One region of the Kribbella alba genome, then DNA from elsewhere that is predicted to be linked to it. Evidence: predicted binding sites of a transcription regulator. Region 1 holds the regulator's gene; the other holds the start of a gene.

Region 1 (9,825 bases):
GGAACCCCCCCCCGGGCGTGGCGGCGCGTCTTGCCGGAGTACGGCTAGAACGTTGAGGTGGCGTGGGTGGGGGCGGGGTGGCGGATGGGGGAGGTGATGGTCAGGGCGAGGTAGGCCAGGAAGCCGGCTACCAGGCCAACCACCCAGGAATAGTCGTAGAGGGGCTTGAGGAAGGGGATCAGGCCGTTCTCGGGGAAGGGCCCGGCGCCCGGGTTGGAGTAGGCGCCGCCCACAGCCAGGATCGAGCCGAAGAGGGTGGCTACTACCGCGCGCCAGTTCCAGCCGCCGGCGTACCAGTAGCGGCCGTTGGGGAGGTAGAGGTCGGCCAGGAAGAGGTTCGTGCGGTCGACGAACCAGTAGCCGGCGATCAGTACGCCGGCGACCGAGGCGAGCAGGCCGCCGTAGAAGGAGAGCCAGACGAAGATGTAGATCGACGGGTCGGAGATCAGTCGCCAGGGCTGGATCACGATGCCGATCACGCCGGTCAGCAGACCCGCGGTACGGAAGTTCAGGTAGCGCGGCAGTGCGTTGGCGAAGTCGTACGACGGGCTGACCACGTTCGCCGCGACGTTGCACGACATGGTGGCCAGGATCGCCATCACGAGGCCGATCGTCACCACCACCGGGTTCTCGAAGCGGCGGGTGAGTTCGACCGGGTCCCAGATCGCGGTGCCGTAGACGAGGACGGTGCCGGAGGTGGTGATGATCGAGACCAGCGCGATGAACGACATGGTCGTGGGCAGGCCGATGATCTGCCCGATCACCTGCTGGCGCTGGCCTTTGCCGAAGCGGGTGAAGTCCGGCATGTTCAAGGAAAGGGTTGCCCAGAACGCGATCATGCCCATCAGCGACGGCGCGAAGATCTTCCAGAAGTCGGCGTCCCAGCCGAGCTTCGACGGCTGCGACAGGATCGGTCCGAGGCCGCCGGCCTTGACCAGGATCGCGATCATCAGCGCCAGGAACGCGACCGTCACCAGTGGCGCCGCCCAGTTCTCGAAGCGGCGCAGGCCGTCGATGCCGCGCCAGATCAGCACCATCTGCAGGGCCCAGAAGAACGCGAAGCTGAGCCACATCGTCCACGGGTGACCGCCGATCGACGAAGCATTCGTCCAGCCGGAGCCCGCGAGCTCGCCGACGATCACGTAGATCGCCTGGCCGCCGATCCAGGTCTGGATGCCGAACCAGCCGCAGGCGATGAACGCCCGCAGCAGCGCCGGGAAGTTCGCGCCGCGGACGCCGTAGAAGGCGCGCGCGAAGACCGGGAACGGGATGCCGTACTTCGTTCCCGCGTGGCTGTTCAGCAGCAGCGGGACCAGCACGATCAGGTTCCCGAGGGTGATCGTGAGGAACGCCTGCAGCCAGTTCATCCCGAGCGCGACCAGCCCGGCGGCGAGCAGGTAGCTGGGGATGTTGTGGGCCATGCCCATCCACAGCGCCGCATAGTTGTACGTCGTCCAGCGGCGCTCGGGGAGTCGAGTCGGCGCGAGCTCGGCGTTCCCGTACGGGCTGTCCGCGATGGCCGCCGGATCCTCCAGCTCGACACGGCCGTCAGGATGATAGATCTGTTCGGTGCTGGCCATTGGTCCCACCTCATCCGGTCGGTACGGCGAACGCTTCGCAACAACGTGCGGGATAGGGGATCACCGTGTCAACGGATAACCCCCGCAGCGCTACCGGATCGGTATTCCGGACGTCGGGTTCAGCCGGGACCGAGTAGCGGCAGCGTGGGTCGCCGGGGAGTCCCCAGGACCTGGTAGCCGCGGCGTACGGCGTTTTCCAAGTGGGCGACAGACCAGGGCCAGTCGTCGGTGTGGGCGAGCGCGGCCTCGAGGGACGTGCCGGCGTGATGCAGCCCCGAGATCGTGTTCGCGACTGTGCCGAGATCGCCGGCCTGGTCGCGCACGAACTCGGCATCGACCACCGCGCCGTGTCCCGGGACGACCCTGGCCGTCGCCGACAGCAGGCCGATCAACCGGTCGACGGTGTCGGGCCACTCCAGCGGATAGGAGTCGTCGCCGTACGAAGGCGGAGCCGACTCCTCGACCAGGTCGCCGACGAAGAACACGTCGACATCCGGTACGACGACCACCACGTCGCCGTCGGTGTGTCCGTTGCCCAGGTGCAGGAGCTCCACCCGGCGATCGCCCAGGTCGATCACCTTGGCGACGGCGAAGGTGTTGTCGATGGCAACGAGTTCGGTGTCGGCGACCTGTGCCAGCACCGCGGCCGGGATCTCCGGGAAGGACAGATCCGGGCCCGGGTTGTCGCGGTAGTGCTGCTGCAGTTCGGGTCCTCGCTCAGCCAGGGCGGTCGCGGCGTTCTCCTGCGCGTAGGTCGCCGCGTCCGGAGTGAACACGTGATTCCCGAAGGTGTGGTCGAAGTGGGCGTGGGTGTTCACCACCCAGCGGACCGGCGCATCGGTGAGTTCGCGGATCTCGGCCAGCAGCTCCTCGGCCTGGGCGGTCGTCGCGCGGGTGTCGATCACCAGCGCGCCCTCGGAGCCGACCACGAGGCCGATGTTCAGATCCCACTCGTGATACCGGCGGACCCAGCATCGATCGCCCAGCTCGGTCCAGTCACTCATACCGCCGACCTTAACCGCCGCGGATTCTCACCAACTCAGGACCACCAACCCGTCCCGCGACCCTGGACGGTCGACGGCCCACAGCGGGCAGGTTTCGGCAAGCCCTATCCAACGGCCGGGACGGCACTTGAAGGGCCGTGATCCGCCGCCTAGGGTCGTCTGGACTCATCCGATCTCTGGACAGGCTTTCTGAAGGGTGGACAGCGTGACGACACGACGGGCACTGGTGACCAGGGGCGGATGGGAAGGCCATCTCCCGATCGAGGCCACCGACCTGTTCATCCCCTTCCTGCGGGACAACGACTTCGAGGTGGCGGTGTCCGACGACCTCGACAGCTACCTCGACCTCGACGGCACCGACCTCGTGCTGCAGTGCATCAGCATGGGCGAGATCACGCCCGAGCAGTCCAAGGGACTCGAGGCCGCGGTCCGGGCCGGCACCGGTCTGGCCGGCTGGCACGGCGGCATCGTCGACTCGTTCCGGAACAACGCCGACTACCAGTTCATGACCGGCGGGCAGTTCGTCTCACACCCGGGCGGCTTCGTCGACCACCGGATCGAGGTCGTCTCGGACGACCCGATCGTCGAGGGCATCACGCAGTTCGACCTGCACACCGAGCAGTACTACGTCCACGCCGACCCGACCAACAACGTGCTGGCGACGACCACGTTCCGCGCCCACCCCGACTACCCGTGGATCGCCGGCGCGACGATGCCGTCCGTCTGGACACGCACCTGGGGAGAGGGTCGTGTGTTCGTCTGTACGCCGGGCCACAAGCTCGAGGATCTCGAGGTTCCGGAGGTTCGGACGATCATCGAGCGGGGGCTGCTGTGGGCGAGCAAGTGATCTCCGGGAACACGCGGATCGGCATCGTCGGCACCGGCGTCATCTCCGGTACCTACCTCGACCACCTGGCCAAGCTGCCCGGCGTCGAGGTGGTCGCCGTGGCCGACCTCGACCTCAGCCGCGCGCAGGCGATCGCCGACCAGAAGCCGGGTATCCGGGCCCTGACGTCCGGCGAGCTGATGGCCGACCCCGAGGTCGACATCGTCTTGAACCTCACCATCCCGGCTGCACACGCCCCGGTCCACGAGGCCGCGCTGAAGGCGGGGAAGCACGTCTACGGCGAGAAGCCGCTTGCTGTCGATCGCGCCGAGGCCAAGCCGCTGCTGAAGCTGGCCGCCACCAACGACCTGCGGATCGGCTGCGCTCCTGACACTGTGCTCGGCACCGGAACCCAAACCGCACGAGCCGCCCTGGACCGCGGCGACATCGGCGTACCGACTGCTGCGACGGCCTCGTTCGTCACGCCCGGGCACGAGCTCTGGCACCCCGCGCCCGACTTCTACTACCAGCCCGGCGGCGGCCCGCTGCTCGACATGGGCCCGTACTACGTGACCAGCCTCGTCACGTTGCTCGGACCGGTACGGCGGGTCTCCGGGCGCGCCGGGCGTTCGAAGGACCAGCGCAAGGTGCACACCGGCCCGCGGGCGGGTGAGACCTTCCCAGTGGAGGTCCCGACCCACGTCACCGGCGTACTGGAGCATGAGTCCGGTGCGCTGACCACCGTGTTGATGAGCTTCGACGTCTGGGCAGCCCGGCTGCCTCGGATCGAGGTGTACGGGACGGAAGGCAGCCTGTCCGTGCCGGACCCGAACACCTTCGACGGCAAGGTGGAGATCGCCACTGCGACCGCCCGTGACTGGACGGAACTCCCGGTAGCCGGTGGGTACGCCGGAGCGGGCCGTGGTGTCGGCGTGGCCGACATGGCCCGCGCGATCCGCAACGGAGAACCTCACCGAGCCAGTGGTTCCCTCGCGTACCACGTGCTCGACGTACTGGAATCGCTGCTGGAGGCGGCTGCCCAGGACCAGCCGGTGGACGTGGCCAGCACGGTCGAGCGGCCGGCCGCCGTACCGTTGGGAGCGTCTCCCGAATCCGCCTGAGACCTGTCCCACGCCGCAATCAGGCGGTAGGCAGCGCTACGGCTCGGTAGACTGGCACTCGAATCTCGGGAGTGCCAAAGCTGCTGCCCGACCGTGGCCTGATGTGGGAGAGAGGGTGGTGCGCGTGCTGGACGAACGCAAACTGGACGTGCTCCGGGCCATCGTCGAGGACTACGTGGCCACGCACGAGCCGGTCGGCTCGAAGACGCTGGTGGACCGGCACAACCTCGGAGTCTCCCCGGCGACGGTCCGCAACGACATGGCCGCGCTGGAGGAGGAGGGGTACATCACCCAGCCGCACACCAGCGCCGGCCGGATCCCGACCGACGCGGGCTACCGGCTCTTCGTGGACAAGCTCAGCACGGTGAAGTCGCTGTCGCCGGCCGAGAAGAAGGCGATCTCGTCCTTCCTGGCCGGCGCCGTCGACCTGGACGACGTCGTACGGCGAACCGTCCGGCTGCTCGCGCAGATCACCCGGCAGGTCGCGATCGTGCAGTACCCGACACTGACCCGCTCGAGCGTGCGCCACATCGAGGTGGTCACTATGACGCCGCGCCGGCTGCTGCTCGTGCTGATCACCAGCACGGGCCGGGTCGAGCAGCGGATCGTGGAGACCCACCACGACGTCGAGGAACAGCTGATCGCCGACCTGCGCTCGCGGCTGAACACGGCCCTGACCGGCCAGCGGATGACCGAGGCCGCCAGCGCTCTCGCCAGCCTCCCCGAGGGCTTCTCGCACGCCGACCGGCCGCTGGTGGCCGCCATCGTGACCAGTCTGCTGGAAGCCTTCACCGATGAAGGCGAGCAGCGGATCGCGGTCGGCGGCGCGGCCAACCTGACCCGGTACGGCGACGACTTCGAGCGCAACGTGAAGCCGGTGCTCGAGGCGCTCGAGGAGCACGTGATCCTGCTGAAACTGCTCGGCGAGGCGACCAATCCGCAGACCCTGACGGTCCGGATCGGCCACGAGAACCCGTACGAAGGGCTTGCCACCACCTCGGTCGTCGCCACCGGCTACGGCTCCAAGTCGGAGACGCTGGCCACGCTCGGCATCGTCGGCCCGACCCACATGGACTATCCGAGCACGATGGGCGCGGTTCGTGCCGTCGCGCGCTATGTCAGTCAGATCCTGGCCGACTCATGATCGAATACCGAACTGCTACCTACCGTTGGTCTGGAGTATGAGCACCGATTACTACGCCGTCCTGGGCGTCAGCCGTGACGCCTCACCGGACGAGATCAAGAAGGCCTACCGCAAGCTGGCCCGCCAGTACCACCCGGACGTCAACGATTCCGAGGACGCGCACCACAAGTTCCAGGAGATCGGCCGCGCGTTCCAGGTGCTGAGCGACCCGCAGAAGAAGCAGGTACACGATCTCGGTGGTGACCCCTTCGCCAGCGGTCCGGGTGCCGGGGCCGGCGCCGGGTTCGGCCAGGCCTTCACCTTCACCGACATCATGGACGCCTTCTTCGGCCAGACCGGCGGGGCCACCCGCGGTCCGCGGCCGCGCACCCGGCGGGGCCAGGACGCCCTGATTCCGCTGCGGATCGACCTGAGCGAGGCGGCCTTCGGCACCACCCGCGAGCTGAAGGTCGACACCGCCGTACTGTGCCCGACCTGTTCGGGATCCGGCGCGGCTGCCGGGTCCGAGCCGGTCACCTGCGAGATCTGCCACGGTCGGGGCGAGGTGACGCACACGCAGCGCTCGTTCCTCGGTGAGGTCCGGACGATGCGGCCGTGCCCGAACTGCCGCGGCTTCGGCACGACCATCCCGAGCCCGTGTGTGGAGTGCGCCGGTGACGGCCGGGTCCGCTCGCGCCGGACGGTCACGGTCAAGATCCCCGGCGGCGTCGACAGCGGCACCCGGGTGCAGTTGTCCGGCCAGGGCGAGGTCGGCCCCGGCGGCGGCCCGGCCGGCGACCTGTACGTCGAGATCGACGTCGAGCCGCACGAGATCTTCAGCCGCAACGGCGACGACCTGCACTGCACGGTCACGCTGCCGATGACCGCGGCCGCGCTCGGCACCACGATCGACCTGCCGACGCTCGAGGGCGAGACCACGCCGCTCGAGATCCGTGCCGGCACCCAGTCCGGTACTACGATGACGCTCACGGCTCGCGGAGTCCCGCGACTGCGGCACGCGGGTCGCGGCGACCTGATCGTCCAGGTGATCGTCGAGACGCCGACCAAGCTGGACGACGGCCAGGCCGCGCTGCTGAGGCAACTCGCCGCGGCGCGTGACGAGGAGCGCCCGCAGGGCCACGTCCAGGCCGCGCACAAGGGTGTCTTCGGCCGGCTACGCGACGCCTTCGGCACGCACTGAACTCCCGGACATGGGACTCGCGGTTTTCTACCTGGCTGACCTGACCGGCTCGGAGTTGACGCTGGATGGTGCCGAGGGTCGTCATGCGGCAGTCGTACGCCGGATCGCGCCGGGCGAGCGGATCCGCCTGACGAACGGGCGCGGGTCTTTCGTGGAAGGACCCGTCACGGGTGCTTCGAAGACGGGCCTGACGGTTGCCGCGGAGAACCGCGGGACTGTGCCGGCGGCGAGCCCGCGGCTGGTCGTAGTACAGGCGTTGCCGAAGGGGGAGCGAGCCGAGCTGGCGGTGGAGATGCTCACCGAGGTCGGTGTGGATCTGGTCGTTCCGTGGAACGCGGAGCGCAGCCAGTTCCGGTCGAACCCCGAGCGGGTGACCAAGACGCTCACCAAGTGGCAGGCCTGGGCTTTCGAAGCCAGCAAGCAGTCGCGGCGCTCATGGTTCTGCGAGGTGGCCCCGATCGCCTCCACTGCCGAGGTCGCTGCCTTGATCCACGAGTCGGCTCTCGCCGTAGTGCTGCACGAGGAGGCGAAGATCCCGCTCGCGTCCTTGCAGTTGCCCTCGGAAGGCGACGTCGTCGTTGTGGTCGGCCCCGAAGGCGGCATCTCTCCGACCGAGCTGGACGCCTTCGCCGTGGACCCTGTCCGTCTGGGCGACACGGTCCTGCGCACCTCGACCGCCGGAGTCGCGGCCGCCTCCGCACTCCTCGCCCGCTCGCGCTGGAGCTGACCGACTACCTGACCGAGACCGTCTTCGAGTCGACGTCGGTGATGCGGCCGTCCTGGGCCGAGACCAGGTAGGCCTCGATCTGCCACTCACCGGGCGTGAGCTTGGTGGTGAAGGAGAACGGCGAGAACGCTTGCCCTTGTTTCGTCAAGGTGAAGTCGCTGACGACGGCCTTGGTCTTCAGGTTGATGGCGCGCCAGTTCACCTGCGCCTCGTACGCCGCTGCCATGCCGCTGACGGTGACCGGGGTCTTCAGCGCGGTGCCCTCCACCGGCGACAGGATCCACACCAGCGCCTGGACGTTGCTGGCCTGGGCCCGGCTGAAAGGCTCGGTCGTGTCGACCTGGCCGAACAGTGCCTGCCCACTCCGGCCCTGTTCGGTCACCCTGACCTTCTGGGTCTCGTCATTCACCGCGCCCTGGACCGTGTAGACGAGCTGCTGGACGGCGACCTCCGCCATCGCCGGCTCCAACTGCAGCCGCGGCAGCACCTTGAAGTCCACGGTCACCACACCGTCCGACCGAGTGACCGAGTCGACGGCCGAGCCCGTCCACAGCGAGTAGTAGTCGGGATCGCCGGACTTGTCGGTGGTCAGCAACCGAACTGCCTCGAGGGCCGGCCGACCGCTGACTTTCGCGAACGTCCGGTAGAGCCGCACTCCGGCCCCGGTGTCGTTCCCCACCGACTTCCCCGCCCAGTAGATGGGTACCGCCCTGCCCTTGACCGCCGGCTCGGGGGTGCTGCGCTCCCTCGGGAAAGCCGTGGTGGCATCAGTCCTGGCGACTGTCGGCGGCATGGGGGGCGGCGTGGTGGGCGCCGACTTGGGGCTCGGGGCAACAGTCGCGCTGGTGGCGGTGCCGGCCGGACCGGCGACCTCGGGCACGCCCGTGTTTCTGGTGTCGTGGTCGAGCATCGTGAACGCGCCGATGGCCGCGGCGGTGCCGACCACTGCCGCGCCAGTCGTGAGCACCCATGGGCGCCGGGTCACGACCTTGCGCTGGGAGCTGACCCGCGCCTGGATCTCGTGCAGCGCGTCGGCCGGTTCGACCTTGTCCGCCTCGTTGGCCAGGGCACGGCGCAGCAGCTCGTCGAACTGGTCGTTCGGGTGGTCGTTCATGCGCTCTGCTCCAGGACCTGGCGCAGCGACCTGGTCGCCCGCGCGGCATGGCTCTTCACGGATCCCCGGCTGATCCCCATCGTGTCGGCGATCTCCGCCTCCGACAGATCACCGTAGTACCGCAGCACCATCACGGTGCGTTGCTTCTCCGGGAGAGTCCGCATCGCCTCGATCACCCGGTCGGTCTCGGCGGTCCGTAGTACGGCGTGCTCCGCGCTGGGCTCGTCCGGCAGGGAGCGGGGCATGTGCTTGTCCACCACGACCAGATGCCGCTGCCTTGAACGGCAGCGGTTCACCACGGCGGTGCGCAGGTATGCCAGGGCCTTGTGCGGGTCGCGCAGCCGGTTCCACCGGGCGTGCATGGCCACAAAGGCGTCCTGCACGATCTCCTCCGCCGAACCGGTGTCACGCAACAGCAGGGAGCCGAGGCGGACCAGCGACGAATAGTGCGCGGTATAGACAGCCGTCAGCGCCTCGTCGGCGTCCCACGAGGACTCATGTGCCACGCACTCTTCGTACACCACGGCCGGTTGTGCCACGTGACAGAGACGCGAAGGTCGGGTTCCAGGTTGACAACGTGGCCGGCAGGATCCGCAGGCGTCGCCGAGCGTGACGCGACCGGTACTCCGGGTGCGGGAATCCGGGCCTTGCGGGGTTTATCGGGTGAGCCTGTCGGAGCGGGCGGCTAGCATGGTCAAGTCACACCATCTGCACCAGGAGGAACAGGCTGTCCAGGCCACGCAGTATCGAGCCGTCGCACCCGGATGCGGCGCGCGCTGACCGCAGCGCAACCAGCGCCAATCACAAGGCGTCCCACAAGATCGTCGTGCCGAACAGCATCGACATGGTGGCGCTGCTCGGAGCCCGGGACGAGTTCCTCCGGATCGTGGAGAAGGAGTTCGCGGCCGACATCATGGTCCGCGGCAACGAGATCACCCTGAACGGTGAACCGGCCGAGCTGGCCCTGGCCGAGCGGCTGATCGACGAACTGATCGCGGTGGTCCGGACCGGTCACGGGCTGACCGCCGACTCCGTCGAGCGCAGCATCGCCATGATCAAGGCCGCCACGGTCGAGAGCCCGGCCGACGTGCTGACCCAGAACATCCTGTCCAGCCGCGGCCGGACGATC
Region 2 (21,286 bases), on a different contig from region 1:
CGCTGTTCACGGGTGCGCTGAAGGAGCAGGTCTTCGGCCCGCAACCGCCCAGCGGGTTCGACCGGCCAGCTGATGATCCCGAGTTCCTGGCCTGGGCGGCTGCTCTTGCGTCGATCGCGGCCGAGCACCGAGACGAGGTGGCGGCGATCATCGTCGAGCCGATTCTGCAAGGCGCGGGCGGGATGTATCCCTACAGCCCCGCTTGTCTGAAGGTTCTCCGTGACCTGGCCGACGAGCACGGCCTTCTGCTGATCCTGGACGAGATCGCCACCGGCTTCGGCCGCACGGGCACGCTTTTCGCCTCCGAGCACGCCGGGATCGACCCGGACATCCTCTGCGTCGGCAAAGCCCTGACTGGCGGCTACCTGTCGATGGCAGCCACCCTCTGTACTACGGACGTGGCGCACACCGTGTCGCGCGGTCCCGGCGGGGCGCTCATGCACGGGCCGACCTTCATGGCCAACCCGCTCGCGTGTTCAGTCGCGCTGGCGAGCGTGGAGTTGCTGCTGTCGCAGGACTGGTCCGCCGAGGTCTCGCGGATCTCCGCCGGCTTGGCTTCCGGGCTGGCGCCGGCTGCCGAGTTGCCGGGTGTCAAGGACGTCCGAGTGCTCGGTGCAGTGGGGGTCGTTCAGCTCGGGGGACCGGTGGACCTGCAGCGGATGACAGAGGCGGTACTGCGCCGGGGCGTGTGGGTGCGGCCGTTCCGCGACCTCGTCTACACGATGCCGCCGTACATCTGCACGGACGAGGAGATCGCCACCATCACCGGCGCGATCACCGAGGCGATTGCTGAGGGCAACTGATGCTCGAGGACTGGCTCGCTCCGAAGGCCGCCGCGCTGGAATCCCGCGGACTGACCCGGCGGCTCCGCCCCCGCGCGGCCGGCGAAGTACTGATTGATCTGGCGGGGAACGACTATCTGGGGCTGGCTCGTGATCCCCGAGTAGTCGAGGCAGCCGTTGCCGCAGTACGGGAGTGGGGTGCGGGCGCGACCGCTTCGCGTCTCGTCACCGGTACTACGGCACTGCATGCTGAGCTGGAATCCGAGCTGGCGTCATATACCGGGCACGAGGCTGGGCTGGTCTTCTCGTCGGGGTATTTGGCCAACCTGGGGGTCGTCACCGCGCTCGGCGGCCCCGGGACGCTGCTGGTGTCGGACGAGCATGTGCACGCGTCGATCGTGGATGCCTGCCGGTTGTCCCGGTCGCGGGTGGAGGTGGTCCCGCACAACGATGTCGACGCGATCGGCAAAGCCCTTGCCGAGCGCAACGAACCGCAGGCCGTCGTGCTGGTCGAGTCCGTCTACAGCGTGCTCGGTGATGCGGCACCTTTGGCCGAGCTGTCCGCGGTGTGTTCGGAGCACCGCGCCGCGCTCTTGGTGGACGAAGCGCATGGTCTCGGAGTCACGGGGGCCGGTCGTGGTTCTGTCGCGGCCGCAGGCTTGGCGGGTCTGGATCACGTGATCGTCACCATGACGCTGTCCAAGTCGCTGGCGTCGCAGGGCGGTGTCGTGCTTGGCCCGGCGTTGCTGCGCGAGCATCTGGTCAACCGTGCCCGGCCGTTCATCTTCGACACCGGCCTCAACCCGGCCGCTTGCGCCGCGGCGCTCGCGGCGCTTCGGATTCTCGCGGACGAGCCGAACCGCCCGGAGGCGATCCACACCACGGCGGCCCGGCTCGCCACTGCCTGTGGTGTCGCTCCTTCAGCGGGGGCGGTCGTCTCGGTCCCGATGCCTGGGCCGCGCGAGGCCGTGCGTGCCGCCGAGCTGTGCTTCGAGAACGGCGTTCGGGTCGGGAGTTTCCGGCCGCCGTCGGTCCCCGACGGCATCAGCCGGTTGCGGTTGACCGCGCACGCAGGCTTGTCCAGCGATGAGTTGGACCATGCATGTGAGGTCATCATCGCCGCTGTCCGGGAGGTCTCGTGAGTTCTGCTGGTACTGCCAAGAGAGTGTCCCCAGCGGTCCTCTTCGTCGCCGGGACCGACACCGATGTCGGCAAGACGGTCGCCACCGCGGCGCTCGCCGTCGTGGCTTCGGCCCGGGGCTCGGTCGCGGTGATGAAGCCGGCCCAGACGGGCGTGACAGGCGACGAACCAGGTGATCTCGACGAGGTCAGACGCCTGACCGGGCTGACCGACCTGCACGAAGGCATCCGGCTCCGTGACCCGCTGGCCCCCACGACCGCCGGCCGCCGCGAGGGTGTCCCACTCCCGTCCGTCGACACCCACGCGAAGACGATCGGGGACCTCGCGGCTGAGCGGGAGCTGGTGATCGTGGAGGGAGCGGGTGGTCTGCTGGTCGGTCTGGACGAGGACGGGCACGATCTCGCCGACCTCGCCGGGCGGCTGGAGGTCCCGTTCACCTTCGTCGTGGTGGCTCGCGCTGGCCTCGGGACACTGAACCACGCGGGGCTGACGGTGGAGGCGCTGCGCTCGCGCGGTCTGCCGATCGCTGGTCTGGTGATCGGTTCGTGGCCCGCTGAGCCGGATCTCGCCGAGCAATGCAATCTGGAGGACCTGCCGGCGACGACCGGCGTACCCGTTGTCGGGCGGATCCCAGCCGGCGCAGGTCAGCTCGACCGCCAGGCCTTCACCCGCGCGGCCCCCACCTGGCTGGCATCCCTTGACTTCGGCTGAGACCTTGCCGAGCCACGCTTCCGCGCAGACGACGTCCCGGACCTGGGCGGAAGTGGGTGCCCGTTGCCCGGCTCGGTATGACGAGGGGCTGGGGATGTGGGTGATCGATGAGCCGCGTGAGGTTCGTGAGGTCTTGTTGGACCCGGAGACGTTCCGGCCGGACAACGCTGTGGTCGCGCACAGGTCGCTGAGCGTGAAGGCGTTGCGAGCGTTGTCGTCCGTGGGGTTCGCGCTCCCGCCGACGTTGGCGAACAATGGCGGGCCTTCGCATCGGCCGATCCGCGCCGCTGTCGCGCGGTTCTTCAGTCCTGCCCGGGTTGCTGCTGTGGAGCCGCTGACCCGTCGGCTGGTGGCTGAGCGAGTCGCTGATGCCTCGGCTCGCTCGCAGAGTGACGTGGTGGATTTGGTCGAGGTGGTTGCTGCGGAGCCGCCCGCGCTGGTGCTGCTGGATCTATTGGGACTGGACGATGTCGACGTACCGGCGTTGAAGGCGTGGAGCCGTGAATCGCTGGAGTTGTTCTGGGGTTGGCCCGACGAGGACCGGCAACTGGAGCTTGCCCACAGTGCAGCTGAGTTCTACGCGTGGTTGCGGAAGCGGACCGAGGCTGCTCGCGCACACGCTGGGGATGACCTCTTCGGGGTGTTGGTCGAGCTGGGCTTGAGCGATGAAGAGGTGTGCGCGGTCGCCTACTTCCTGCTGATCGCCGGGCAGGAGACGACAACCCAGCTCATTTCCGCGGCGTTCCACCGCGTGATCGGTTCCGGCCGGGCCTGTCTGGACGCCCCGGTGGACCTGGTGGAGGAGGTGTTGCGTGAGTCCTCCTCCGTCCCCACCTGGCGTCGCGTCACCAGTCGAGCGGTGGCTGTCGGTGAGGTGGAGTTGCCGGCCGATGCGCCGGTGTTGCTCGGGTTGACCGGCCACGGCGGCCCGGCGGATCTCGCCTTCGGATTGGGCATCCACCGCTGCCTCGGAGCGGGGCTGGCCCGCCTCGAAGCCCGCGTCGCTCTGGAGTGCGCGGCCGACCTGCTGAGCGCAGTAGCGGCTGTTGAGGCGGAGCCGCCGATGATCGACCTGTTGTCGTTCAGGGCCCCGGCCCGGTTGCTGGTTCGGCGCTGATTACAGCCCGGCTGACCTGCACCGATACCCTTTGCGGGTGACCTCAGCTGAGCATGACCTCGTACTCGTCGTCGACTTCGGTGCGCAGTACGCGCAGCTGATCGCCCGCCGGGTACGCGAAGCGAAGGTGTACTCCGAGATCGTGCCGCACTCGATGCCGGTCGAGGAGATGCTGGCCCGGAACCCGAAGGCGATCATCCTGTCCGGCGGACCGCAGTCCGTGTACGCCGAGGGCGCGCCGCGGGTGGACTCGGGGCTGTTCGACGCGGGCGTTCCCGCGTTCGGGATCTGCTACGGCTTCCAGGCGATGGCCCAGACGCTCGGCGGCGACGTACGGCGTACCGGGCTGCGCGAGTTCGGCCGGACGCCGGTCACCGTGAGTTCTGCCGGCACCCTCCTGCAGGGCATCCCCGAGGACCTCAACGTCTGGATGTCCCACGGCGACGCGGTGCACGCGCCGCCGGCCGGGTTCGCAGTACTGGCTGCATCGTCGGGTGCGCCGGTTGCTGCGTTCGAGGATCTGGATCGTCGGCTGGCTGGGGTCCAGTGGCACCCCGAGGTGTTGCACTCGCAGGCCGGACAGGCCGTGCTGGAGCACTTCCTCTATGACATCGCGGGCTGCACGGGTGACTGGACGACCACGAACGTCGTCGACGAGCAGGTCGCGCTGATCCGTCAGCAGGTCGGCGACAAGCAGGTGCTCTGCGCGCTGTCCGGCGGCGTGGACTCGGCCGTGGCCGCGGCCCTCGTGCACAAGGCGATCGGCGACCAGTTGACCTGCGTGTACGTCGACCACGGGCTGCAGCGCGCGGGGGAGTCCGAGCAGGTCGAGAAGGACTACGTCGCCGCGACCGGGATCCGGCTCGAGGTGGTCGACGCGGAGGACCACTTCCTCGGGCACCTGGAGGGGGTCACGGATCCCGAGCAGAAGCGGAAGATCATCGGGCGCGAGTTCATCCGGACGTTCGAGGCGACCGCGAAGAAGCTGGACGCCGAGCGGCACATCGAGTTCCTGGTCCAGGGCACGCTGTACCCGGACGTGGTCGAGTCGGGCGGCGGCACCGGTACGGCGAACATCAAGTCGCACCACAACGTCGGCGGACTCCCCGAAGATCACCAGTTCGCGCTGATCGAGCCGCTGCGGACGCTCTTCAAGGACGAGGTCCGCGAACTCGGCCTGGCGCTCGGCCTGCCGGAGGCGATGGTCTACCGGCACCCCTTCCCAGGCCCCGGACTCGCGATCCGCATCGTCGGCGCAGTGACGAAGGAGCGGCTCGAGATCCTCCGTGCGGCCGACCTGATCGCCCGCACGGAGATCACCGCGGCCGGCCTCGATCGCGACATCTGGCAGTTCCCGGTGGTGCTGCTGGCGGATGTCCGGTCGGTCGGGGTTCAGGGCGACGGGCGCACCTACGGGCACCCGATCGTGCTGCGCCCGGTCACCAGCGAGGACGCGATGACGGCCGACTGGGCGCGTCTTCCGTATGAGGTGCTCGAGAAGATCTCCACCCGGATCACCAACGAGGTCGACGAGGTCAACCGGGTAACCCTCGACATCACCAGCAAGCCCCCGGGCACCATCGAGTGGGAGTAGTACTCCGCGCGCCCGCTCGTCCCGCCGCGGCTCCCAGCTGATCGCGACAGAACCACGTTGGTGCTGCTTCTGTCGTGAGTCGGTGCTGTTCTGTGGACGCGACAGAGCCACGTCGGTGCTGCTTCTGTCGTCGCCTGCCGTAGGCCGTAGCGTCGGGGCCCGGCTCCCCGCTACAGGACGGAAAGAAGTTTCAACCCACAGCCCAAAAGTTTCCGTCCTCCCGGCGGCTTCGGTCGGTTTCGGCGCCCTCGTGTCACATCTGATGACGCGGATCTCTCTCAGACCTGTCGGGTCCGATGTGGACCCCTTGGTGGATCTGGAGCTGAGATGCGGATAGCGATTCTGGGGGCTAATGGGCCGACCGGGCGGCTGCTGACTGAGCAGGCGCTGGCGGCAGGGCATGACGTGGTGGCGTTGACCAGGCGGCCGGACGAGTTTCCGATCGTGCATCAGAAGCTGGTGGTGGCGGGCGGGGACGTGCTTGACCCGGATGCCGTTGATCCGGTGGTGGACGGGAGCGAGGTGGTGCTGTCGGCGCTGGGGACTCCTTTCACCAAGGAGCAGGTGGAGGTCTACTCGGGAGGCGGCCGGAACACCCTCGATGCGATGAAGCGGTTCGGGACGTCCCGGTTCGTGGTGGTCACCTCAGGTGCCGTCACCGGCGAGCCGGAGCCGACCGGTGGCTTCCTCTTCAACCGGGTACTTCAGCCATATGTCACCAACGTCCTGGGCAAGACGGTCTACGACGACATGCGGCGGCTCGAGGAGCTGATGGCGGACAGCGACACCGATTGGACCGTACTGCGGCCGTCGGGGCTGTTCGACCTGCCGGAGGTGACGGAGTACTCGATCACCGCGGAACACGGGCCCGGGCGGCTCACCTCGCGGCGGGATCTGGCGGCCGCGTTACTGCTGCAGGCGACGGACCAGCGGTTCGTCCGGAAGGTGGCTCACGTCATCACCACGGTCGACAACCCCAGCCTGCTGTCGATGATGTGGCGCGAAGCGCGCAAGAAGTAGGCGCGGGCCGAGTTGAAAGCCTGGCGAACATGTGTTCGACTGTAGTCCATGCGATGGGCAGGCCAGCAAATCAACGCGGAGACTCCGGGGGTGTTGCCCGGGCTCGGGCTGATCGCGGGGTTGGTGCGGAGCGTGACGACGCCGGAGTTCCGCGGCGTGACGTTCCACGAGGTGCTGGCCCGATCCGCGCTGAACTCCGTGCCGGGGTCGGGGATGCCGTTCAACTGGACGATCAACCCGTACCGCGGCTGCACCCACGCCTGCCGCTACTGCTTCGCGAGACCGAGTCACCGCTACCTCGAGCTGGATCAGGGGCTCGACTTCGACCAGCAGATCGTCGTGAAGACGAACGTCGCCGACGTGCTGCGCCGCGAGTTGGCCCGGCCTTCCTGGCGTGGCGAGCAAGTTGCCCTCGGCACCAATACGGATCCCTACCAGCGGGCCGAGGGTCGCTACCGCCTGATGCCAGGCATCATCGAGGCCCTGGCAAGCTCCGGTACGCCGCTGTCGATCCTGACGAAGGGGACTCTGCTCAAGCGAGACCTGGATCTCCTGGTGGCATCGGCTGAGCAGGTCCCGGTCGGGCTCGGGGTCTCGCTGGCGCTCGCCGACGAGGAGCTCCGCCGGCTTGTGGAGCCTGGCGTGCCATCTGTGCGAGCTCGGCTGGAGCTGATCCGCGCGGTGCGCGAGGCCGGGCTGCCGTGCGGCGTGATGGTGGCGCCCGTCCTGCCCTGGCTGACGGATTCCGCTGAGCAGCTCGACCACCTGCTCGGGGAATTGGCGGAGGCCGGTGCGACCGGGGTGACGACGTTGGTGCTGCATCTGAGGCCCGGCGTGAAGGAGTGGTTCATGTCGTGGCTGGCGTCCGAGCGACCAGACCTGGTGAAGCGCTACGAATCCCTGTACGCGCACGGCTCCAACGCTTCCCCCAGTTACCGCAATGCCTTCGAGGACAAGGTCCGCCCCCTCCTCGACAAACACGGCTTCGGCAAGGGCTCCCGCCACCGCTCCCGCGAGAGCCGCCAAGGCAACCTCACTTCCACCGACTCCACCGACTCCACCGCGGACCGAGCCGGGGCCTCTGGTCCTGGTTCGGGCTCGCAGCTTGGAGTCGTGGAGGCGACAGGCCCCTTACCCGCCGCCGCTCCCGGCCCGGAACAGCAAGCGCTCTTCTGATTCCGTTCAATGCAGCGCGGGCGGATACTTCGCAGGCTGCTAGCGCTGGGTGAGGATTTCGGGGCCGTCGGGGGTGATGGCGACTGTGTGTTCCGCGTGGGCGCCGCGGCTTTGGTCGGCCGAGCGGAGGGTCCAGCCGTCGTCGTCGATCACGTAGACGCTGCCGGGGCCTTGCCAGAACCACGGCTCGATCGCGATCACGTGTCCCGGGCGGAGCTTCAACCCGCGCCCAGGCTGGCCGTCGTTCGGGAGGTGTGGGTCCTCGTGCATGCGGCGGCCGATGCCGTGACCGCCGAAGTCCAGGTTGGTGCCGACGCCGGCTTGGTGCCCCACCTCGCCGATTGCCGCGCTGATATCGCCGAGCCGGGCACCGGGAACCGCCGCCGCGATCCCCGCGGCGAGCGCCTGCTCCGTGGTGGCGATCAACTCGAGGTCCTCGGCGCGCGGCGTACCGATCACGAAGCTGGTTGCCGAGTCGGCGCACCAGCCGTTGAGCGAGGCCCCGCAGTCGACGTTCAGCAGGTCGCCGTCGGCCAGGCGCAGGTCCGTCGGCAGACCGTGCAACACGGCATCGTTCACGGAGGTGCAGATGACGCCGCTGAAGGGGCTGGTCGCGAAGCCGGGCTGGTATCCCTCGAACAGCGACACCGCCCCGGCGGACCCCAGCACCTCGCGTGCGACCTCGTCCAGTTCCCGCAGGGAGACGCCGACCGCGGCGTGTTTCTTCACCGCGGTGAGCGCCGCGGCGACCACTCGACCGGCCGCGCGCATCTGCTCGATCTCCGCCGCCGTCTTCAGTTCGACCATCTGCTTCTTCCTCAACTTCACGTGATAGTTATACCGGTACTATTATCACGGTCATGGTTCGACCACCGCTCTCCAGTTGGGACCGCGAACGCGGACGTCAGCTCGGCCGTCTGCTGCGCGAGGCACGCGGCGAGCGGAGCATGGTCGACGTCGCCGCCGCCTGCGGGGTCTCCGTCGACACCCTGCGCAAGATCGAGACCGGCCGCATCCCCACTCCGGCCCTGTTCACCGTCGCCGCCGTCGCCGCCACCTTGAACATCTCAGTGGACGCACTCGTCAGCGCCTGTCAGGACGAGAAGCCGGTCACCCGCCCCGGCCTGATCGCTTAGCCCGAAAACCCGTTGAGCCACAGGGGATCCTGGCTCTAGGGTCGCGCCATGTCTATCAACTACTTCGTGATGGTTCGCCGTGCCCGGCTCCGGGCAGGCACGGGGTGCCTGGGGATGGCATCCGCTCGATAGTCGTTGGGCCCAACGCGTCGTCGACACGGCCGGGATCAGACCCGGTGAGCTCGTCCTCGACGTCGGAGCGGGCCTCGGTGCGTTGACCGCGCCGCTGGTTCGCGCCGGAGCTCAGGTGGTCGCCGTGGAACTCCACCCTGGTCGTGCCGACCGGTTGCGTCGGCGGTTCGCGGATGCACCGGTGACGGTGGTTCGTGCTGACGCTGCCGATCTCCGGTTGCCGTCGCGGCCGTTCCGGGTGGTCTCCAGCCCGCCGTACGGGATCTCCACTGCGTTGCTGAAGAGGTTGCTCGAGCCCGGCTCACGCCTGGTGTCGGCCGATCTCGTACTGCAGCGTGCGGTGGTGAACCGCTGGATCAACGGTGCCGCTCCCGGAGCTGCCCGTTGGTCGCAGTACTACGACCTCTCGATCGGGATCCGCCTTCCCCGCAAGGCTTTCACCCCACCACCCCATGTCGATTCAGCCGTCCTGGTGCTGCGCAAGCGCCGCACCAGGACCAGACCTTAGGAAAACCACGGGCCCCGCTTCTCAGAGGTGAGAAGCGGGGCCCTTGTCGTGGCTAGCCGTGCCAGGACTGCCAAAGGGCGGCGTACGAGCCCCGGCGCGCGACCAGTTCGTCGTGGCTGCCGAGCTCGCTGATGCGGCCGTCCTCGACCACCGCGACCCGGTCGGCGTCGTGCGCGGTGTAGAGCCGGTGGGCGATCGCGATCACCGTCCGGCCTTCCAGAACTGCGGCCAGCGAACGCTCCATGTGCCGAGCAGCGCGCGGGTCGATCAACGAGGTCGCCTCATCGAGCACCAGCGTGTGCGGATCCGCCAGCACCAGCCGAGCCAACGCCAGCTGCTGAGCCTGGGCCGGGGTCAGCGCAAGTTGCCCTGAGCCGACTCGCGTGTCCAGCCCGTCCGGCAGCGCTTCTGCCCAGTCCCGGGCATCCACAGCCCCCAGCGCCTCCAGCAACTCGGCATCCGACGCGTCGGAACGCGCCATCGCGAGGTTGTCCCTCAGCGTGCCGACGAACACGTGGTGCTCCTGCGTGACTAGCGCGACCTGCTTGCGCAACTCGTCCAGAGGCAGCTCCGTCATCCCAACGCCACCCACGCTCACCGAACCGGTGCGCGGCGGATGAATGCCCGCGACCAGCCGGCCAAGGGTCGACTTGCCCGCGCCGGACGGCCCGACCATGGCTATTCGCTCGCCCGGCTGGACGGTCAGTTCGACCCCGTGCAGGACGTCCCGCCCATCGACGTACGAGAACCGGACGTCGTGCGCCTCGATCAGCTCGCCCGACGGCTCCCGGCCCGAGGGTGTGCGGTCGTCCGGGACATCGGTGATGCCGAGCAGCCGCGCAAGGGACGCGCCACCGATCTGCAGCTCGTCCATCCACGAGATCAGCCGGTCCACCGGGTCGATCAGCTGGTTCACATAGAGCACGCCGGCCGTGACCGCACCGAGCGAGACATGCCCGTTGATGTGCAGCCAGCCGCCGAAGAGCAGTGTGCCGACAACCGGCACGAGATACCCGACCTCGACGACCGGGAACCACACCGTGCGCAGGGACAACGTGTATCGCTCGGCGTCGTACGACCCGCGGATGTCGCGATCGGTACGCCGTACGCGCTGGTCGTACCGCTGCAGTGCCTCCACGGTGCGAGCGCCTTCGACCGTCTCGGCCAGCGAGCTCGTCATCTGCGCATAGGCCGCGTTCTCCCGCAGGTAGCCGTCCTTCGCCCGGCGCAGGTACCACCTTGTGCTGATGGCCAGCACAGGCACCATTGCGAGCAGCGGGACGAGCACCCACACACCGACCAGCAGGGCGGCGCCGACCGTGAAGAGCACGGTCACGAAAGCCACGATGGTCTCTGGCACCGCGAACCGCACGGTCCGGGCCAGCGTGTCCACGTCGCGCGAGGTGCGCGACAGCAGGTCACCCGTGCCGGCTCGCTCGACAGTGCCGATCGGCAGCGCCAGGGCGTTGTCGACGAAATCCTCGCGCAGCTCGGCCAGCACCTGCTCGCCCAGCGCGAACGAGCGATACCGGGCCCAGCGGGTGAGCAGCGACTGCGCGAGGATGAACACCGCGATCACCAGGATCACCTGGTTGACCTTTCCCACGGTCGTGCCGCCCTGGATGTCCTGGACCAGGCCGCCGATCAACCGGGGCGCCGCGAGACCGCTGACGGCGGCCAGCGAATGCAGACCAAGCGCGATCAGCAGCGCGCGCGGGTGTCGCCGGGCCAGCCGTCGGGCATGCCGTCGGACGGCGGTGGAGTCCGCTACCGGCAGGATCTGCTTCATGCGGGCACCTCCTCGTCCTCGGTCTGCCTGGTCACTGTCCTGCGGTACTGCGGGTCGGTCTCGAGCAGCTGACGGTGCTTGCCGACAGCAACCACTCGTCCGGCGGCGACGAAGATCACCTCGTCGACCCGGTCGAGCAACAGCGGGCTCGAGGTCAGTACGACTGTGCTCCGCCCGGTCCGGGCAGCCCGCAGCCGCTCGGCGATCCGTGCCTCGGTGTGGGCGTCCACCGCTGAGGTCGGCTCCACCAGCACCAACACCGACGGATCCGCCAGCAGCGCGCGGACCAGGATCAGCCGCTGCCGCTGCCCACCCGAGAAGGAGCGCCCCTTCTCCTCCACTTCGGAGTCGAGCCCGTCGGTCAACGCGACCAGCACGTCCTCGGCCGACGCGGTGCGGATCGCCGCAAGCAGTTCGTCGTCCTGCCGCCGTCCGTCCGGGTCGAGTTCCTCGCGAAGGGTCCCGGTGAACATCTGCGCGTTGGTGTCGCTCACGAGGATCCGTGCGCGCACATCCGCACGAGTCGCGCTCGCCAGGGTGACGCCGCCGTACCGGACCTCGCTGGTCTCGTCGTACCGGCCGAGGCGGTCGGCCAGCACCGCGGCGCGGTCCGGCTCGGCGGACACGATCGCGGTCAGCAGCCCGTCGCGGGCGCGGATGCCGGAGACTGGGTCGACCAGGTCGCCTCGGGTCGGCAGCCGGACCGGCTCGGCCGGGTCCACGACCTCGGACGTCAGCGTGAGCACGCGGTTCACCCGACGGGCCGCGACCAGAGCACGCATCAACTGGTTGGCCATCTCGGTCGCCGTGCGCAGCGGCAGCACCAGGAAGGTGGCATAGCCGTAGAAGGCGACCAGCGAGCCGGCAGTCAGTTCGCCCCGCACCGCGAAGTGCGCACCGAGCCCGACGACGCTGACCACGAAGATGCCGGGCAGAAACACCTGGGCGGCGTCGAGGACCGACTGGATCCTCGCCACCTGGACGCCGGCGGCGCGCACGCGCTGGGACTCGCCCTTGTAGCGCCGGGAGAAGGACTCCTCGCCACCGATGCCGCGCAGCACCCGCAGTCCGACCACGATGTCGGAGCCGAGCGAGTTCAGTTCGCCGACCGCGTCGCGCTGGGCGAACTGGCGCTTGTGCAGCGGCCTCAGCATCGGCCCCAGGCAGAACACCATCACCGGCACGCCGATGAGCACGACCAGGCCGAGCAGCGTCGACGTCGACAGCAGGATCACCGCGACCACGGCGAAGGCGACGATCGCGCCGGCGAAGCGGGCAGTCGTCTCCAGCAGGTTGCCGATGTAGGAGAGGTCGGCCGCGCCGATGCTGACCACCTCGCCGGTGGCCAGGTGCTTGGGCAGCGTCGCGCCCAGATCGGCAGACTTCCTGCTGACCACCTGGACGGTTCGGTAGGCGCCGCTCAGCCAGTTCGCCACCGCGAAACGGTGCCGCATGATGCCCGCGAGCGCCTGCAGGACGCCGACGGCGAACAGCACCGACGTCCACAGCAGCAGCCGCCCGGTGTCCCCGGCGGCAACGCCCTGGTCGATCGCCCTACCCAGGATGGCCGGGATGAAGGCCTGCGAACCCATCCAGAGAATGCCGAACGTCATCCCGCCGAGGAGCGTGGCCTTCTGACCGCGCGCCACCCAGAGCAGATAACGGGCAGGCGAACGGTGATCCGGAGTGCCGGGGTCGGCAACTGGCAGTTGTTTCATAGCCGTTTCAGGCTAGGCGTGCCCACCGACAAAAGCATGTGAATAAACGCTCGGTGAACCCCCCGGACCCGGGGTCGGCGCGGTAGTGCGGTTGGACGGGCTGTCACGGGTCGGTGGCTCCCCGCCCATCCCAGAGACCTTCACCTTGCGTTGGGCAACGAGTTCCCGGGCATCCATCTGCGGCGTCTGTGCTGGATCCATGCTGGTGATCGCGCATCGGGGAGCGAGTGGCTACCGCCCGGAACACACGCCGGCGGCGTACCGCCTGGCTGCGGCCTTAGGGGCCGACTACCTGGAACCGGACCTGGTCGCCACGCTCGACGGCGTACTGGTGGCCCGGCACGAGAACGAGATCTCCGGTACGACGGATGTCGCCGAGCACGCGGTGTTCGCGGACCGGAAGATCACCAAGATCGTCGACGGTGCCGCGGTGACCGGCTGGTTCGTCGAGGACTTCAGCTATGCCGAACTCCGCACGCTGCGGGCCCGGGAGCGGATGCCTGCCTTGCGGTCGGCCAACACGGCGTACGACGGGCGCGAGCCGATCCCGACCTTCGACGACGTGGTCGCGATGGCCCGGCACGAGTCGCAGCGGCTCGGCCGTCCGATCGGGGTGATCCCCGAGATCAAGCACCCGGCGTACTTCCGCCGCCTCGGCCTGCCGCTGGAGGAACTGCTCGCGGAACGGCTGGTCGCGCTGGGTCTGCGGGAAGGCGAGGCGATGGTCCAGTCGTTCGAGCCGACCAGCCTGCGCCGCCTGTCGGTGATGACGAACGTGCCGCTGGTGCAGTTGGTCGACTCCGAGAACGCCCCGAACGACTTTCTCCGCCACGGCGACAGCCGTACCTTCGCCGACCTGATCGAACCAGCCGGCCTCCGCGAGATCTCGACGTACGCGCAGGTGCTGGCACCGCACAAGGACCTGGTGATCCCGCGGACCTGCGACGGCGCCTTGGGCGAGCCGACCAAGCTGGTGGACCAGGCGCATCGGGCCGGGCTCGCCGTGCAGGTCTGGACCTTCCGTGCCGAGCGCCGCTTCCTCCCGACCGGCCTCGACCTGGCCGGCGAACTCGCGCGGTTCGCTGCCACCGGCATCGACGGTGTCTTCGCCGACCACCCGGACATCGCCGTCGCGGCGGCAGTCAAAACCAGTCTGAAGGTTTAGAACTCGGCCCGCTGCGGCTCTGGCAAGGGTCTACTACTAGCAAGGTCTGCGTCGGTCTGCACGGCAGCAAGGCTGTGAGCGCGGATGGCCTATCTGCTGGCGCTCTCACCTTGCTGCCGTGCGTTCCGACCGTCACGCGGCCGGAGGCTTGTCGTCGTAGATGCGGGCGGCGATGTCGGACTCGGGTGTCGGCTGCTGGGACTGCTGGCCGTTCTGCCAGATCGCCTTGCCGTCGGCCTCCGGGATCACGATCCACGCGACGACGTAGCCGAGCAGCGCGGTGCCGCCGGTGATCAGGGTGAGTGCGACGATGCCCAGGCGGACAAGCGTCGCGTCGATGTTCAGGTACTCCGCGATGCCGCCGGACACGCCGGAGAGCATGCGCTGGTCGCGAGAGCGTCGGAGGACCTTGCCGGACAGGTTCGAGAAAGGTGCATTGGAGTTCGTCATGCCGACAACTTTGCCGCCGGGACCGCCTCCACCACATCGGGGATCGGTACCGACCCGACCCTGGTCCCGCCCCTGACCCCACTCAGCCGCCCCCACCCCGGCCCCTGACATCTTTCGTCACCCCCGCGTCACACCCCAGACCGCCCCTCGCCCCGCCGCAGCACTCTGTGCTCCGTTCAGCCAGATCCCGGCGGGGGAAACGACTGGGTGATGCACAAGGTCGCGCTCTCGTCGGTGGCATCGGCGGCGGGGTCGGTGTCGGCGGCGGGGTCGGGTCGACGTCGGTGTCGGCGGCGGGGTCGGGGTCGGCGCGGATTGTCGGTGGCTGGTTCTACCGTCGGGGGATGGATGGTGAGGCGGTGCGGAAGTTGATGCTCGGGCTGCCGGGGGTGGAGGAGCACGAGGGGTGGGCCGGGCAGCCGGCCTTCAAGGTCCGGAAGAAGGGATTCGTTTACCTGTCCGAGGACGAGTCGTCGGTGATGCTGAAGGCGTTGCGCGAGGAGCAGGAGGCGATGGTCGCGGAGGATCCCGAGACGTACTCCCCGTCCTGGGCAGCAGGCCGCTTCGCCTGGCTCGAGGCCGACCTCGCCGCCGCCGACGAGGAGGAGCTCCGCGAACTCCTGGTCGAAGCCTGGCGCCTGACGGCTCCCAAGTTCCTGATCGCCCAACTGACGCCCTAGTGCGACAGCCGTAGTTCGTGATGATGCCTTTCGGCAGGGGCCGCGGAGGGTGGGTGCGGCCTTGACCAAGAGTGGGGGCCTGGGACAGGTAGTGGGGACCTTGAACACGTTATTTCGTGTCCGCGGTCCCTGTTTGGTGTTCAAGGTCGCCGCTTCGTGACCGCTGCGCGCCACCGAGTCGGGTGCTGATCAAGGGCAGCGTGGTTTCGGCGGGTTCGTGAGCCCCGCAGCGCCAACACTGATCAACCGCGGCTGATTGCCTCCAGCGAGCGTGCGTAGGCCTGCTCGCGACATCCGCAGGTTGCCTGTGAATGCTGGCAGTCCGGGCCTGTCCCCGCAACATCACAAACTCCGGCTGTCGTACTAGGTTCGTGGCGCTCCGCCGGACTATTAGTTCCAGATCGCCCAACTGGACCGCTAGAGCGTCTTGCGGACCAGCACCCAGGAGGGAGACGCGCGGCTGATCTCCGTGAAGCCTGCACCGATGAAGACCGACAGCGGGCCGCGGTAAAGGTCGGCCGAGGGCACCTTGCCTGCTGCAGCGACGTCGACGCAGCAGCCTTCCAGTGTGGAGGCGCCCTGCGCCCGGGCGAAGTCGATCGCGCCAAGCAGCAGCTCGCCGGCGACACCCTGCCGACGATGACCGACCCGTACTACGAAGCAGGTGACTGCCCAAGCGTCGGGATCACCTCCGCGCCAGTTCTGGGAGGCGACCACCCGGGGGTAGGCCGAGCGGGGAGCCACCGCGCACCAGCCGACCGGCGTACCGGCTTCGTCGGAGGCGATCACGCCGGGCGGTAGGTCGGAGGAGCAGACCTGGGCTCGGAGGGCCGCGCGGTGGGAGGCTCGGCTGGCCTCGGACCACTGCTTGCCGCGGAGTCGGAAGTACTGGCAGAAGCAGCGCGAGGGATCGCCTCGTTCGCCCATCACGGCGGCCACGTCGTCCCAGCGGTCCGCCGTCGCAGGGCGTATCTCCAGCGCCATCGCAGCACCCTAGCGCTGGTGGTCACCCGCTGGGAGCGCGTCTCCATGCTCGCGCCAAGGTCGGCTAGCCGGTCCCGCCTCGCGCCAAGGTCGGCTAGCCGGTCCCCGCGGGCAGCGTTCAGGGGGTTCGGCGGGTCTGGCGGGCGGGGCCCACCGGGTTCGGCGGCCGGGGCGCGGCCGGTTCAGCGGGTTCGGCGGCTGGGGCGCGGCAGGTTCAGCGAGGACGCCTTGGCGGGTCTGGTGGGGAGGGGGCTGGCTTGCACTCGCTTGGGGCGAGTGCTAATACTTGGTTAGCACTCGCTGGGCGAGAGTGATAACTCTCGCGCCTGGTAGGTGTGACCATAGACGGCCTCGATGAGGTGCCGGAAGCGTGGCGGGACGTGACCGCCGCGGCGAAGGCGCCGTCCGTCGCGGGCATCCGGCCGGCTGAACCAAAAACTCGACGCGGGAGGACTCGCGGAGAATGCCCAAGCTGATTTCTTTCAATGAAGAGGCGCGCCGCGGCCTCGAGCGGGGTATGAACACCCTCGCCGACGCCGTGAAGGTGACGCTCGGCCCGAAGGGCCGCAACGTCGTCCTGGAGAAGAAGTGGGGCGCGCCCACGATCACCAACGACGGTGTCTCCATCGCCAAGGAGATCGAGCTCGAGGACCCGTACGAGAAGATCGGGGCCGAGCTCGTCAAGGAAGTTGCCAAGAAGACCGACGACGTCGCGGGTGACGGCACCACCACCGCGACCGTGCTGGCCCAGGCGCTGGTGCGCGAGGGTCTGCGCAACGTCGCTGCCGGCGCCAACCCGATGGGCCTGAAGAAGGGCATCGAGAAGGCTGTCGAGGCCGTCAGCGAGCAGCTGCTGGCGCTGGCGAAGCCGGTCGAGACCCGCGAGCAGATCGCCGCCACGGCGTCGATCTCCGCTGCTGACAGCCAGGTCGGCCAGATCATCGCCGAGGCGATGGACAAGGTCGGCAAGGAAGGCGTCATCACCGTCGAGGAGAGCAACACCTTCGGTCTGGAGCTCGAGCTCACCGAGGGCATGCGCTTCGACAAGGGCTACATCTCGCCGTACTTCGTGACCGACACCGAGCGGATGGAAGCGGTTCTCGACGACCCGTACATCCTCGTGGTGAACAGCAAGATCTCCAGCATCAAGGACCTGGTCCCGGTGCTGGAGAAGGTGATGCAGACCGGCAAGCCGCTGGCCATCATCGCCGAGGACATCGAGGGCGAAGCCCTGGCGACCCTGGTCGTGAACAAGATCAAGGGCACCTTCAAGACCGTCGCCGTCAAGGCGCCGGGCTTCGGTGACCGCCGCAAGGCCATGCTCGGCGACATCGCCATCCTCACCGGTGGCGAGGTGATCTCCGAGGAGGTCGGCCTCAAGCTCGACACCGTGGACCTGGAGCTGCTCGGTCAGGCCCGCAAGATCGTCGTCACCAAGGACGAGACGACCATCGTCGAGGGTCAGGGCGACGCCGACGCGATCGCCGGCCGGGTCAACCAGATCCGCGCCGAGATCGAGAAGTCGGACTCCGACTACGACCGCGAGAAGCTGCAGGAGCGGCTGGCCAAGCTGGCCGGTGGCGTCGCGGTGATCAAGGTCGGCGCGGCCACCGAGGTCGAGCTGAAGGAGCGCAAGCACCGCATCGAGGACGCCGTTCGCAACGCGAAGGCGGCCGTCGAAGAGGGCATCGTCGCCGGTGGTGGCGTCGCCCTGCTGCAGGCGAGCGTGATCGCGTTCGAGAAGCTCGAGCTCGAGGGTGACGAGGCCACCGGTGCCGCCATCGTGCGGTCCGCGGTCGAGGCACCGCTGAAGCAGATCGCCATCAACGCCGGCCTCGAGGGTGGCGTCGTGGTGGAGAAGGTCCGCAACCTCGAGCCGGGTCACGGTCTGAACGCCGCGACCGGTGAGTACGTCGACCTGATCAAGACCGGCATCATCGACCCCGCCAAGGTCACCCGCTCGGCGCTGCAGAACGCAGCCTCGATCGCGGCGCTGTTCCTCACCACCGAGGCAGTCATCGCCGACAAGCCGGAGAAGGCCTCGGCCGCTCCGGGTGGCGCGCCCGACATGGGCGGCATGGACTTCTGATCTCCTGAAGCCCAGCAAGACAAAGGCGGTCCCGGGTTCACGCCCGGGACCGCCTCTTTGCTTCCCCCGCGGCCGAAGAACTGGCGGATCGTTGCCCATTTCTTCGGGCACTAGCGGTCTGGCTGCAAGCGGTCAGGCGTTCTCGTCGACCAGGCAGAACGAGGCGTAGTGGTCGCCGGTGTAGTACACGTACTGCGGGGTGGTCATCGCGCCGCCGCCGATCAGCCGGCGGGCGCCGCGGGTCGAGGAACCCGGCGTCTTCACGGTGTACTCGTGGTAGTAGCCGGTGGACTTGGCCGGCAGGATCCCCTCGCGGTTCTGGAAGACCGCGCCGTCCTGGCTGTAGGGGAACGGCCCGCCGGAGTGGATCAGGTTCAGCGTGGTCCTGGCCTGGGATGGCAACGTGCTCAGCGGGCAGGACGAGATCGCCGCGGGTGCGGGGTACGAGCCGGCCGCCGACGATCCGGCGTACTGGGTGCCGACGGCGGTCGCGGTGGCACCGGCTGTAGCGGTGCCGACGGCGGCCGTGGTGGCACCGGCCGTAGCGGCGCCGGCGGTGGTTGTGGTGGTGAGGCCGAGGAAGAGGGCCGCGAGGATCGCGGCGAGGGCGGTAGCGGACTTGGTGAAGCTCGATGAGGTTCGCATGATGCAAGGCTTCCCAACGTTGGGTAACCGGGCACATCCCAGCTGTGAATAATCGGTGGACTATGACCCCCGCGGCCCCTACTGTCTGCGGGAGCGAGACGGACCTCGGAGGGGAAGGAGCGACCGATGAACAGACTGACGTGTTTTCCGGCGCGACCGGTCCGCTCCTACAGCTCGCAGTGAGCGGAGCCAGCGCCTCTTTCTGGAGGTTTCGTGAACATCCGCACCCTGGTCGAGGCTGACCTCGACACCATCATCGCCCTGCTCGGGAACCAGTCGATCAACACCGCGACGGTCGACCGGTTCAAGCAGTACCTGGAGACCGGCGCGTACCGGCATGAGTGGACGTGGGTCGCCGAGCGCGACGGCGCCATCATCGCGCTGGCCGTCTGGTGGGGCATGGAGCAGTTCGACCACCCGTTGTCCATCGACGGGCTCTACCTCGCCACTGACGAAGACCCCGTGCCTGTTTGGACCGAGCTGATCCGGCACACGCTGGCGACGTTCCCGGCCGGGGCCGAGCAGCCGGAGTACCACATTTTCCTGCCCAACGGCTGGCGTGATCAGCCGGAGATCGTCGCGGCGCAAGAACCCCGCCTCGCGGCTGCCGCGGCGGCCGGGCTGTCCGAGACCACCGAGCGGCTGCGGTACGAGTGGCGCCCGGAGTACGGATTGCCTGCGAGGTCGACCCGGCTGCGGTTCGAGCCGGCCGACGACGAGGCCTTCCTGGACGTCTTCCGCCGGGTGATCCAGGGCAGCCTCGACGCGGCGACCGCGCGGGCCGTTGCCCGGGTCGGGGTCGACGGCGCGGCCAAGGAAGACCTGGAGATCTACCTGTCGATGCCGGGCGAGCGCTCCTGGTGGAGACTCGCGTACGACGCTGCCGGCGCGCTGGTGGGATTCGCGCTGCCTTCGGCGAACAACGGCGGCCCAGTGGTCGGGTACCTCGGCGTACTGGCTGAGCATCGCGGCAAGGGGTACAGCGACGATCTGCTGGCGGAGATCACGCAACTGCTGGTGGAGACCGGGGCGGAGCAGATCCGGGCCGACACCGACCTGACCAACAAGCCGATGGCTGCCAGTTTCGAGCGGCAGGGATACCGCAACTTCGCGGTTCGGCTGGTCGCCACGCATCCGCTCAACTGAGTCAGGACGGGCCGTCTGTCCCTGGGCGAAAGAGAGGGGTCGCCAGGGGCAGACGGCAGCCGTCGGGAGCCCTATGCTTCCCTGACATGTCACACACCTCCGGGCGGATCCGGAGTCAGAGGAGCCGCGGCGATGCGTGACATCGCACTGGTCCTCCATGTCGCCGCCGGAGTGGTCGCGGTCGTCTTCGGACCCCTCGCGATCGTGTTCACCCTGAGGCGCCGAAGTCTCAACTGGGCGGGCGAAACCTTCCACTGGGCGGTGGCGATCGTCTGCCTCACAGCGCTGGTGATGGTGCCCTACGACTGGGCCGGCCTGTGGGTGTTCTGGCCGATCTCGGTCGCGTCGTACTTGTTCGTGTACTTCGGACAGCGCGCGGCCGAGGAGGCGGGCGGGCTCTGGTACCGAGGGGTGCTGCGCGGGTACGGCGGGGGCTGGATCGCCTTGTGGACCGCGATCCTGGTGGTCAGCGTGCCTGATCACCCGTGGACCTGGGCGGCCCCGATCGTGGTCGGCTCCACCCTGATCGAGTGGCTCTGCTTCCGGCCCGCCCCCGCCTGGACCGACAGCTAACCCCGGAGTGGTCGGAAGAACAGTCGCAGGTCCTCGGCGAGCAGCTGGGGTACTTCCATCGCTGCGAAGTGGCCGCCCCGCTCGTACTCCTTCCAGTGCTCGATCTTGCCGTCGGGATCGGTCAGGCTCTTGATCGCGGTCTCTGCGCCGAACACGGCAACCCCGGTCGGCGGGCCCGCCACAGTTCCCCATCCCGCGCCTCCAGCACTGGTCTCGTCCGATGCCCAACTCTCGTTGGAGCCCGCGTCATCGTCAGATCCCCAGGCGCCGTTGGATTGCTGGGCGACCAGCGCCTTCCAGGCCTGCATGCCTTCGTAGACGGCGTGCGCAGCGGAGGCACCTGAGCCCGTGAACCAATAGAGGCTGATGTTCGTGAGCAACTGGTCGCGGTCGACCGCCTCCTCCGGGAGCTTGTGCTCCGGGTCGGTCCACTCGGCGAACTTCTCCACGATCCAGGCCAGCTGGCCGACCGGCGAGTCGTTCAGCGAGTACGCCAAGGTCTGCGGCCGAGTCGACTGCAAGGTTAGATAGCCGAAGCCTTCGGCCAATGCGTGGTTGAACCTCCCGGCCCGGACGCGATCGGATTCGGACAACCCGTCGAGCTCGATCGGCTGCCCGAACGGTGCCGACGCAGCGACCCCGGCGAGGTGCACACCGGCGACATGCTGGGCGTCGAGCATCGGGAGCATCCCGGCGACACCCGAACCCACGTCGGTGCCATGCGCGGCGT

What was found. The regulator HrcA, encoded in region 1, represses chaperone genes, less so after heat shock. The targets are predictions, from matches to a motif close to TTGGCACTCGNNNNNNNCGAGTGCCAA.
Region 2: the regulator HrcA is predicted to act here: its motif matches at 16,360-16,386, upstream of groL (chaperonin GroEL).

What each region holds. Positions count from the first base shown of each region.
Region 1 is NZ_BAAANE010000017.1:48-9,872, forward strand. It holds gene ABD210_RS31685 (NCS1 family nucleobase:cation symporter-1) at 45-1,580, opposite strand; gene ABD210_RS31690 (MBL fold metallo-hydrolase) at 1,700-2,584, opposite strand; gene ABD210_RS31695 (ThuA domain-containing protein) at 2,790-3,431, shown strand; gene ABD210_RS31700 (Gfo/Idh/MocA family protein) at 3,416-4,531, shown strand; gene hrcA (heat-inducible transcriptional repressor HrcA) at 4,656-5,675, shown strand; gene dnaJ (molecular chaperone DnaJ) at 5,713-6,855, shown strand; gene ABD210_RS31715 (16S rRNA (uracil(1498)-N(3))-methyltransferase) at 6,866-7,582, shown strand; gene ABD210_RS31720 (Gmad2 immunoglobulin-like domain-containing protein) at 7,587-8,696, opposite strand; gene ABD210_RS31725 (SigE family RNA polymerase sigma factor) at 8,693-9,202, opposite strand; gene ABD210_RS31730 (PhoH family protein) at 9,541-9,825, shown strand, end outside.
Region 2 is NZ_BAAANE010000004.1:746,575-767,860, reverse strand. It holds gene bioA (adenosylmethionine--8-amino-7-oxononanoate transaminase) at 1-803, shown strand, start outside; gene ABD210_RS10375 (8-amino-7-oxononanoate synthase) at 803-1,924, shown strand; gene bioD (dethiobiotin synthase) at 1,948-2,634, shown strand; gene ABD210_RS10365 (cytochrome P450 family protein) at 2,729-3,751, shown strand; gene guaA (glutamine-hydrolyzing GMP synthase) at 3,789-5,345, shown strand; gene ABD210_RS10355 (NAD(P)-dependent oxidoreductase) at 5,673-6,365, shown strand; gene ABD210_RS10350 (Rv2578c family radical SAM protein) at 6,414-7,541, shown strand; gene map (type I methionyl aminopeptidase) at 7,581-8,348, opposite strand; gene ABD210_RS10340 (helix-turn-helix domain-containing protein) at 8,402-8,677, shown strand; gene ABD210_RS10335 (rRNA adenine N-6-methyltransferase family protein) at 8,757-9,317, shown strand; gene ABD210_RS10330 (ABC transporter ATP-binding protein) at 9,370-11,106, opposite strand; gene ABD210_RS10325 (ABC transporter ATP-binding protein) at 11,103-12,824, opposite strand; gene ABD210_RS10320 (glycerophosphodiester phosphodiesterase) at 13,024-13,989, shown strand; gene ABD210_RS10315 (PspC domain-containing protein) at 14,122-14,439, opposite strand; gene ABD210_RS10310 (MmcQ/YjbR family DNA-binding protein) at 14,784-15,119, shown strand; gene ABD210_RS10305 (GNAT family N-acetyltransferase) at 15,537-16,103, opposite strand; gene groL (chaperonin GroEL) at 16,567-18,192, shown strand; gene ABD210_RS10295 (guanyl-specific ribonuclease) at 18,325-18,837, opposite strand; gene ABD210_RS10290 (GNAT family N-acetyltransferase) at 19,051-19,983, shown strand; gene ABD210_RS10285 (hypothetical protein) at 20,116-20,556, shown strand; gene ABD210_RS10280 (epoxide hydrolase family protein) at 20,553-21,286, opposite strand, start outside.